Regions from separate parts of the Streptomyces boninensis genome, predicted to be linked through region 1. Evidence: riboswitches for the same ligand, from Rfam matches in the RefSeq annotation. Region 1 holds a riboswitch; each other region holds the start of a gene.
What was found. A riboswitch is a leader RNA that binds a small molecule or an ion and turns the genes downstream of it on or off. The one in region 1 is predicted to bind cyclic di-AMP.
Positions count from the first base shown of each region.

Region 2: it holds a riboswitch for cyclic di-AMP, as region 1 does, so the genes downstream of both, ACNNMR_RS12775 (transglycosylase SLT domain-containing protein) here and ACNNMR_RS17175 (transglycosylase family protein) in region 1, are expected to answer to the same signal.
Region 3: it holds a riboswitch for cyclic di-AMP, as region 1 does, so the genes downstream of both, ACNNMR_RS30255 (LysM peptidoglycan-binding domain-containing protein) here and ACNNMR_RS17175 (transglycosylase family protein) in region 1, are expected to answer to the same signal.

Region 1 is NZ_CP183837.1:3,803,033-3,806,202, reverse strand. Features, by position in the region: gene purE (5-(carboxyamino)imidazole ribonucleotide mutase) at 1-161, shown strand, start outside; gene ACNNMR_RS17180 (dipeptidase) at 279-1,388, shown strand; cyclic di-AMP (ydaO/yuaA leader) riboswitch at 1,665-1,834, shown strand; gene ACNNMR_RS17175 (transglycosylase family protein) at 1,838-3,058, shown strand; gene ACNNMR_RS17170 (VOC family protein) at 3,139-3,170, opposite strand, start outside.
Region 2 is NZ_CP183837.1:2,824,042-2,827,211, reverse strand. Features, by position in the region: gene ACNNMR_RS12785 (L-talarate/galactarate dehydratase) at 1-479, opposite strand, end outside; gene ACNNMR_RS12780 (SDR family oxidoreductase) at 595-1,389, opposite strand; cyclic di-AMP (ydaO/yuaA leader) riboswitch at 1,739-1,901, shown strand; gene ACNNMR_RS12775 (transglycosylase SLT domain-containing protein) at 1,906-2,658, shown strand; gene ACNNMR_RS12770 (maleylpyruvate isomerase family mycothiol-dependent enzyme) at 2,762-3,170, opposite strand, start outside.
Region 3 is NZ_CP183837.1:6,578,020-6,581,189, reverse strand. Features, by position in the region: gene ACNNMR_RS30265 (response regulator) at 1-173, opposite strand, end outside; gene ACNNMR_RS30260 (serine hydrolase) at 293-1,201, opposite strand; cyclic di-AMP (ydaO/yuaA leader) riboswitch at 1,445-1,598, shown strand; gene ACNNMR_RS30255 (LysM peptidoglycan-binding domain-containing protein) at 1,601-2,497, shown strand; gene ACNNMR_RS30250 (hypothetical protein) at 2,507-3,055, opposite strand; gene crcB (fluoride efflux transporter CrcB) at 3,159-3,170, opposite strand, start outside.

The DNA of each region.
Region 1 (3,170 bases):
CGGTGTCGATCGGCGGGGCGCGTAATGCGGGGCTGCTGGCGGTCCGTATGATCGCGGCGAACGATGCCGACCTGCGTCGGCGGATGGCCGAATTCCAGAGTGAGCTGAACGAACTCGCCACGGAGAAGGGCCGCCGCCTGCGCAAGCGCGCCGCCGAATAAGCAGCCCGTCCGGCGTTTGAGACTGCAATTGATTTGCGGCTCTGCCGCGGGGGGCGCGAAGCGCCGACAGGGGGTCCGGGGCACAGCCCCGTGTCCTCGGAACGGGAGACGCCGACGATGGCCGACCACCTCGCACACGCCCGCGCGCTCCTCGCCGAGCACCCCGTCGTGGACGGCCACAACGACCTCCCCTGGGCGCTGCGCAAGCAGGTGGCGTACGACCTCGCGCAGCGCGACGTCGCGCAGGACCAGAGCGCGCACCTCCACACCGACATTCCGCGGCTGCGGCAGGGCGGTGTGGGTGCGCAGTTCTGGTCCGTTTTCGTCTCCACCGAGCACGCCGGCGACGACGCCGTCAGCGCCGTCCTGGAGCAGGTCGACTGCGTCAAGCGGCTCGTGGAGCGGCACCCGGCCGACCTGAAGCTCGCGCTCACCGCCGACGACATGGAGGCGGCCCGCGCCGAGGGCCGTATCGCCTCGCTCATGGGCGCCGAGGGCGGCCACTGCATCAATAACTCCCTCGCCACCCTCCGCGCCCTCCACGAGCTCGGCGTCCGCTACATGACGCTGACGCACAACGACAACACCGACTGGGCGGACTCGGCGACCGACGAGCCCGCGCACGACGGCCTCACGGACTTCGGCGAGGAGGTCGTCCGCGAGATGAACCGCCTCGGCATGCTCGTCGACCTCTCCCACGTGGCGCCGGCCACGATGCACGACGCCCTCCGCGTCACCGAGGCGCCGGTGATCTTCTCGCACTCCTCCTCCCGCGCGGTGAACGACCACCCCCGGAACATCCCGGACGACGTCCTCGCTCAGCTCCCCGCGAACGGCGGCGTGGCAATGGCCACTTTCGTACCGAAATTCATCCTGCCGCGCCTCGGTGACGAGACCGAGGAGCAGCAGGCGACCCGCGCCACCGCCGCCGTCGTCGCCGACCATCTCGACCACATGCGCGAGGTCGCCGGCATCGACCACATCGGCATCGGCGGCGACTACGACGGCGTTGCCCACACTCCGACGGATATGTCCGATGTGAGCGGATACCCAACGCTCGTAGCCGAATTGCTCCGCCGTAACTGGTCGGAATCCGACCTCGCCCGCCTCACGTGGCGCAATGCCGTACGCGTACTCAAGGACGCTGAATCGGTCGCAACGGACATCTCGGGGCGTCGTGGTGCATCTGTCCGGGTGTTCCAACTCCCCGGTGACACAGCTCACTAAGGCAATTTTCATGGACATCGAGGGGTGCCGCCCCCGGTGTCCATTTTGCTTCCCTTGCGTCATCTCCCCAGGTAACGGCGCCATTTGAGGGCGTGCTTGCTTTTCGTCACATCGCTCTGAGTGCGGTGATCCACCGCAGCGGGTGAGGTTTGTGATCTGCGGCGCCGCAATCGCCGCTTGTTTCCCGGAAATCGATGTGTTTACGGTGCTCGCCGTGTCCGGCTGAAATGTCCGGGCGCCTCGCAGCCGAACGCCTAATCCTGTCGGCGGCCGCGGGTGAACGACACACCGTCTTTACGGCAGGAGCGGGGGACCCAGGTAAGCCGCCGGAGCTGTGCCGCTCAATACACAGCACCGGCTTGGGGTGAAGTCGCGCATCCCCACGCGACCGGGCATCTCCAGCCCGAACCCGACAGCTCACCTCGCAGGCGTCGGAGAGGAGCATGCCCATGTCCGCACGCGGACGTCACCGTCGTCTCGGTCGAATAGCCAAGAAGCGCGCCACTCTCGTCCTCGCCGCCGGTGGCGCGGGCGTAGCCATCCCGATGATCGCGGGCGGCTCGGCCCACGCCGCCTCCGTCGACACCTGGGACCAGGTCGCCAAGTGCGAGGCCGGCGGCAACTGGTCCACCAACACCGGCAACGGCTACTACGGCGGCCTGCAGTTCTCGCAGTCCACCTGGGCGGCCCATGGCGGCACCAAGTACGCCGCCACCGCCGACAAGGCCACCAAGGCCCAGCAGATCGAGATCGCCGAGAAGGTCCTCGACTCGCAGGGCCCGGGCGCCTGGCCGAACTGCGGCCCCGCCGCCGGCCTCGCCAAGGGCGGCCCGGCCCCGCAGACGCAGGCCGAGGCCCCGAAGCAGGAGGCCGCGCCCAAGCAGGAGGCCCCGAAGCAGGAGGCCCCCAAGCAGGACTCCTCGAACGAGGAGTGGGGCACCAAGGCCGCCAAGCCGGCCCCGCAGCAGAAGCAGACCAAGCCGGGCACGTACACCGTGGTCAAGGGCGACACCCTCTCCGACATCGCGCACAAGCACGACGTCAAGGGCGGCTGGCACGCCATCTACGACGGCAACAAGAAGACCATCGGCGGCGACCCCGACCTGATCTTCCCGGGCCAGAAGTACGACTTCGACGGCGACCGCGACGTCACCTTCGAGAAGAAGGCCGCCGCGCCGAAGCAGGAGGCCCCGAAGCAGGAGGCCCCCAAGACCAAGACGAAGCAGGCGGCTGACAGCGCTTCCTCCTCTTCGTCCGACGGCTTCGTCCGCCCGGTCCCGGGCTCCGTCTCCACCCCGTACGGCGCGGGCGGCGGCATGTGGTCCTCAGGCAGCCACACCGGCGTCGACTTCACGGCCGGCACCGGCACCCCGGTGAAGTCCGTGGCCGCGGGCACCGTCGTCAAGGCCGGCAACGGCGCCGACGGCGGCGCGTACGGCAATGCGATCGTCGTGAAGCTCGAGGACGGCCGCTACGCCCAGTACGCCCACCTGTCGTCCATCTCGGTGTCCGCGGGCCAGTCCGTGAAGGCGGGCGACCAGCTCGGCCTCTCCGGCGCCACCGGCAACGTCACCGGCCCGCACCTGCACTTCGAGATCCGCAGCGGCGCCGAGTACGGCTCGGATATCGACCCGGTCCAGTACCTGCGTTCGCACGGCGTCAGCCTCTAAGCGCGGCAGCTAGCCGATACGGCAAACCCCCGGTTCCGGCGGACCGGGGGCTTTGTCGTGTTTGCGTACGAGCGCGGCGCTCAGCAGGCGCACAGGCAGAACGGGTGCCCGG
Region 2 (3,170 bases), 980 kb from region 1:
GCGTTGGCGCAGACCTCGTCGATGGGGGTGTGGAGGAAGCCGCCGGAGGTGTTGTAGCAGCGGACCGAGTCGCGGTGGGCGCCGAGGAGTTTGGCGAGCGGGAGGTTCGCGCGGCGGGCCTTGAGGTCCCACAGGGCGACGTCGAGCGCGGCGATGGCCTGGGTGGCGAGGCCCGTACGGCCGACGGAGGCGCCGGACCAGACCAGCTTCGTCCACAGCCGCCCGATGTCGCTGGGGTCCTCGCCGAGCAGGTCGCCGGCGACCTCCTGCGCGTGGGCGTACTGGCCGCGCCCGCCCGCGCGCTTGGAGTAGCTGAAGCCGAGCCCCTCGTGCCCGTCCTCGGTGGTTATCTCGGCGAAGAGCATCGCCACCTCGGTCATCGGCCGCTGCCGGCCCGTCAGCACCTTGGCGTCGCTGATGGGCGTCGCCAGCGGGAGCGTGACGGAGGAGAGTCGGATGCGGCTGATGCGATCGGGCATGGAAACTCTCCTGTGCATATATGTGAACCGGGGTTGCGTATCTGAATCATGACTAGGCAACCATGGTGAGTCAGGAGAGGGCAAGGGTGCGTCGGCGAACCCGCCGGTCAGCGCGTCAGCGCAAGCCGTGCCGCCGCGCCGTGAGCCGCAGCATCGTCTCCCGCGGGATGAACCGCCGCAGTGTGAAGACCAGCGGCGCATTGCTCCCCACCGCGTACAGCGCCCGCGGCCGCCCGGCCTCGATGGCCTTCAGTACGGTCGCGGCCACCCGCTCCGCCGAGACCCCGCTCTCCTCGTTCGCGTTGAGCGCGGCGAGCATGGTGTCGTATTCGCCCCGGTACGGGGAGTCCGCCGCCACGTACTGCGTGCGCCGCCCGCTGATCCCGGTCGCGATCGAACCCGGCTCCACGGCCGTGACCCCGACCCCGTACTTGGCCACCTCGCCCCGTGCGGCGAACGCGAAGCCCTTGATGGCCGCCTTGGAGGCGACATACGAGGAGCGGTACGCGAGCGGGAAGCTCGCCAGCATCGAGCCGACCATCACCACCCGCCCGTAGCCGCGCTCGCGCATGCCCGGCAGCAGCAGCTGGGTGAGGCGGACGGCGCCGAAGACATTGGTCTGGAAGAGCCGGCGGACCGCGTCGGGCGGCAGCTCCTCGATCGGGCCGCTCTGGCTCTCGCCCGCGTTATTGACCAGGATGTCCACTTTGCCCGCCGCCGCGGCGCAGGCTTCGAGGCTCGCGTCGTCGGTGAGGTCGAGCGGGAGGTAGGTTACGCCGGGCACCGGCTCGGCGACCTTCTCCGGGTCGCGGCTGGTCCCGTACACCGTGTGTCCGCGCTGCACGAGGGCGGCGGCGACGGCGGCACCGATGCCGGAAGAGGCGCCGGTGATGAGGGCGGTCCTGGGCATGTGATTACCTCCCGGTAGGTGGGCGGCAGCCTAATCGCTGCGGGGGTGCACGCCGAGGGCCGCGGGCAGTTGGCCCGCCTCGTAAGTGAATGTCCGTTTTGGGGAGTTCAGGACCAAAGTCGTGACAAGGGTCACTCTGACGAGGTCCGGCGCGGTGGCGCCTTTCCCAGTTTCCCGTCCGTAAGCGGGAGTTGAGCGCGCGCCGCATACCTGTCAATGGTCCTTTCGCGGGGAATCCGGGCGGCGTGAATTGTTTCTTTGAATTCGAGGCTTGTCTCCCTTACGGGTCTCTGCCTAGGGTCGGCGACCAGCCGGACGGACCGCCTAATCCTGCCGCCGCCCGGTACCCGACCAAACACCGCTCACGGCAGGAGCGGGGGAACCAGGTAAGTCGCCGGTCCGGCCATCGGAATGAAACGGCCAGGAACGGCTTGGGGTGAAGTCGCCGAACGGCGGCCGGGCAGCTCCAGCCCGAACCCGACAGCTCACCTCGTAGGCGCCGGAGAGGAATTCGTCATGCCCGCAAAGGGAAAGCACCGCCGTCCCAAGAAGAGTTCGATCGGCCGCGGCATAGCCGTGGCCGGCACCAGCGCCACCGCCCTGGCCCTGCCGCTGATCGGCGCCAATGTCGCGGGCGCCGCGGAAAAGTCCGCCCCGGCCGCTGCCCCCGAGCGCGCCGTGGCCAAGGCCGCCGCGGCCGCGCCGCAGGCGGGCACCGCCACCACCTACGCGGTGGCCAAGGGTGATTCGCTGTCCACCATCGCCCACGAGCACGACGTGGACGGCGGCTGGAAGGCGCTGTACGAGGACAACAAGAAGGCCATCGGCGACAACCCGCGCGTTATCCGCCCGGGCCAGAAGCTGACCGTCGACGGCGCGAAGAAGGCCGCCGAGCCCAAGGCCGACAAGACGTCCGCAAAGCCCGCCGCGGCAAAGCAGGCGAGCTACCCCGACAACCTCGACGGCTGGATCAACGAGGCCCTCTCCATCATGAAGGAGAAGGGAATCCCCGGCTCGTACGACGGAATTCACCGCAACATCATGCGTGAGTCCGGCGGCGACCCGAACGCGCAGAACGGCTGGGACATCAACGCCCAGAACGGCACCCCGTCCAAGGGTCTGCTCCAGGTAATCCAGCCGACCTTCGACGCGTATCACGTCGACGGCACCTCGACCAGCCTCACCGATCCGGTGGCGAACATCGTGGCCGCGAGCAATTACGCGGCCGACCGGTATGGCTCGATCGACAATGTGAACGGTCCGTACTGAGTGATCCGGTAGGGGCGTAGAGACCTGTAGAGACCAAGAGGCGGACGGCTGTTGCTCGGGGGCAGTCGTCCGCCTCTTCGTTTGTCCGGTTACTTGTGTTTGGTTACTTGCGCAGCCAGAAGCTCGTCCGCTCCAGCCACAGCGCCAGCAGCTCCGTATCGCCGTGCGTCTCCAGGTCCGCGATCCTGCGGCGGCCGTACAGCAGCAGCTGCAGGTCGCCGAGCGGGGCGCGCACCGCGACCGCGGCCTTGGTGTGCGTCCGCCGCCAGTACGGCAGTTCGCCGGTGAGGTCGACATACCACTCGGCGGGGTCGTCGCCGCCGGCCGGGTCCGTGCCGTGCAGATGGAGGGTGCGGCCCGGGCCGAGGAGCGGCGGCGCGTCCGCCGGGGCCGCCTCCAGGACGCGGGGGAGGGCGGCGAAGCCCATCCACTCGTCCACCGCGTCCTGCGCCATCACCGGGTCCGCGGCGAACGGGACTTGGGTGGCGAAGGCGGCGTCCGCGGCGTGCACG
Region 3 (3,170 bases), 2.8 Mb from region 1:
GCGGTGCACAGGCCGTCGAGGCGCGGCATCGCGATGTCGAGAGTGATCACATCGGGCCGTACGCGATGCACGACCTCCAGGCATTCGGCACCGTCGGCCGCGGTCACGACCTCGAAGCCCTCCAGCTCGAGATTGACCCTGATCAGCTGCCGGATCACCTTGTTGTCGTCCACAACAAGGACCCGACCGGACAAGCCAGGCACAGAGAAAAGGGTAGGTGCGCGACCCCCGCCGCGTCCCGGATTTGCGTACTTCCCCGCGTGCGGGGAGGGGAGTGTGGAAGCGTTTACTGCTATGTGGCCGCAGCCTCAACGGCCGCGTCGACGGCTGTCTCCGCGGCGTGCTCGACCGTCTCGATGCCGTGCTGCCGGGTGGTGTGGCCGTCGGACAGGACCGCGATCAGGTAGGTGTGGCCCGCGCGCTGGGCGCGGCCGATGCTGTTGACGTCCCAGCGGCCGGTGGCGGTGCGCGGCAGCCAGCCGTTCTTGAGCGCCACGGAGCCGTCGGCGGCGCCCGTGACCGCCGCGGATATCCCCCAGCGCTGGTCGGGGACGACGCGGCACATGAGGTCGTCGAGGACGGCCCGGGAGGCGCGCGTGAGCGGGGAGTCGGTGGTGAAGACGGCCTTGAGGAGGCGGAGCTGGTCCGCCGCGGTGGTACGGGTCAGGCCCCAGTGGCCGCCGCTGCCCGGGTCCGTATCGGTCAGGCCCAGGCGCTTGTTGGCGGCGGCGAGGCCCGCGGCGCCGCCGATGGACTGCCAGAGGGCGTCGGCGGCGTCGTTGTCGCTGCGGGTGATCATCGCTTCGGCCAGGCGGGTTTCGGACGCGGAGAGCTTGCGGTGGGCGTCCTGGGCCTTGAGCAGCAGGGCGGCAAGGATGTCGACCTTGGCGATGCTGGCGGTGTCGTACGTGCCGCCGCCGTGCGTGGCGGTGTCGCCGGTGGTGAGGTCCGTAACGGCGAGGGCGTACCGGCCTGATGGGACCGGGAGGGCGGCGAGGGCGGCGTCCACCGTCGCGTCGAGGTCGGGGGTGGGTGTCGGCGAGGGGGACGGATTGTCCGTCTTCCCCGGTGACTTCGGCGACTTCGACGGCTCCGCCGCTTCCGCGGTGCGGGCCGGTGACTGGCATGCCGTACCCGCGGCGAGGGTCAGGAGGGCCAGAAAGGCGGCGGTCGTGAGCGCGATGCGCGGTGAGCGGGACACGCCGGGGAAATTAGGCAGCGCATTTCACAGCCGTCTGGGAGCGGCCTCAACATCGGCTTAAAAACGGAAAGTCGGGAACGCGGGGGACGCATGCGTACCGGAGCAACCACGGAGGGTCAAGGGTCGAGCGTTTGTCCGTGATGTGCTTGTGATCTACCGCCGAGATCTCTTAGTGTCACGGCAGTTCGCACATGCGAGCACCGCGTCCCCCGATCCGCCGAATCCTGCCCGTCGGGGGCCGGCACCGTCGTCTTGCCACCGCAGGGCAGGAGCGGGGGAACCACCGTTCTCCGTCGGGGACTTTCCCGACTAGGGGTGCAGCCGCACCAATTGGCGCGGCCGGGCAGCTCCAGCCCGAACCCGACAGCTCACCTCGCAGGCGCCGGAGAAAGTCCCAGCATGGCCGGTACCGGCACACGCCGCGCACCCAAACAGCGCGTCGGCACCCGACGCGTCGTCACCGTCGCGGGCATAGGCATCGCCCTCCCCGCGCTCGGCACGCTCGCGGCCTCGGCCGCGAACGCGTACACGGTGGAGAAGGGCGACACCCTCTCGGACATCGCGGCGGACCACGGATACGGATCCGACTGGCAGCGGCTGTACGAGGACAACAAGAAGACGGTCGGCGGCGACCCCGACCTGATCCTGCCCGGCCAGGAGCTGGACATCGACGGCAAGGCCAAGGCCCCGGCCGCCAAGCCCAGCTCCTCCGCCGACAAGGCCGCCGACAAGGCCGAGGCCCAGCGGTACGTCACGCACACCGTCGCGGCCGGGGACACGCTCGGGAAGATCGCGGCGAAATACGACGTGCCGGGCGGCTGGCAGCGCGTCTACGCGGACAACAAGGACAAGGTCGGCTCGGATCCCGCCGCGCTGAAGGTGGGCACGAAGCTGAAGGTGGACACCAAGGGCGGGAAGGTCTCGAACCCCGTTCAGCAGGCGTCGGATTCCTCGGGCTCCGGTTCCTCCGGCTCCGGTGGCTCCGGCTCGTCCGCGATCCCCACCACCGAGGCGGGCATGAAGGCCGCGGCGCAGAAGCTGATGCCGGCGGACCAGTTCACCTGCTTCAGCAACATCGTGGAGCGGGAAAGCGGCTGGAACCACAAGGCGACGAACCCGTCCTCGGGCGCGTACGGCCTGGTGCAGGCGCTGCCCGGCTCCAAGATGGCGTCCGCGGGCGCCGACTGGCGGACGAACCCGGTCACGCAGATCAAGTGGGGCCTGACCTACATGAACGAGCGCTACGACAGCCCGTGCGGCGCCTGGGAGTTCTGGCAGGCGAACAGGTGGTACTGAGCGCCTGACCTACTCGTCGAGGTAGGCGTCCAGCGCCTCGTCCAGTGAGGTCGTCCACTCGTTGAGGGCGGCCTTGCTGGACGCGGCCACCTCGGCCGGGTATTCGCGCCGGCGGCGGGTGTGCACGGTGACGGTGAGCCGGCGGCCGAAGCGCGAGGTGGCCCACTCGACGGCGCCGATCTCGTCCCAGCCGAAGTCCGCCTCGGTGTCGTCGAGGGTGAAGCGGACGCCGTCGGCGTCGACGGCGATGGAGCCGCGGCGGTCGGAGGCCTCGAAGGCGGGACCGTCGCCGGGCTCGCCGTCGGCCTCATCCTCGTCCGTGGACTCGCCGTCCTCGTCCTCGCCGGCGCTCTCCGCCGCGTCGCCGGCGTCCGCCGCGTCCTCGGCGGCCTCCGCCTCGACGCCGTCGCCGTCCTCGTCCGTCTCCACGCCGGCCTGCGCCTGGTCCTGCGTTTCCGGCTCCGGCTCCTGGTGCGCGGGCACGAGGCCCGGCACCGCGCCCGGGTCGGTGGCGGCGGCGTTCACGGTCGGTATCTTGGTGCCCTTCTTCTCCGTCACAGCGCGCATTATTGCGGATCACCCGCCCGTCCCGTCCAGCCCGGCAGCGCCAAGGCGGCGGAGCCGGAAAAACTCATCGTTCTTTAAGGTGCGGCGTCCGCCGTCAGCCCCAGGC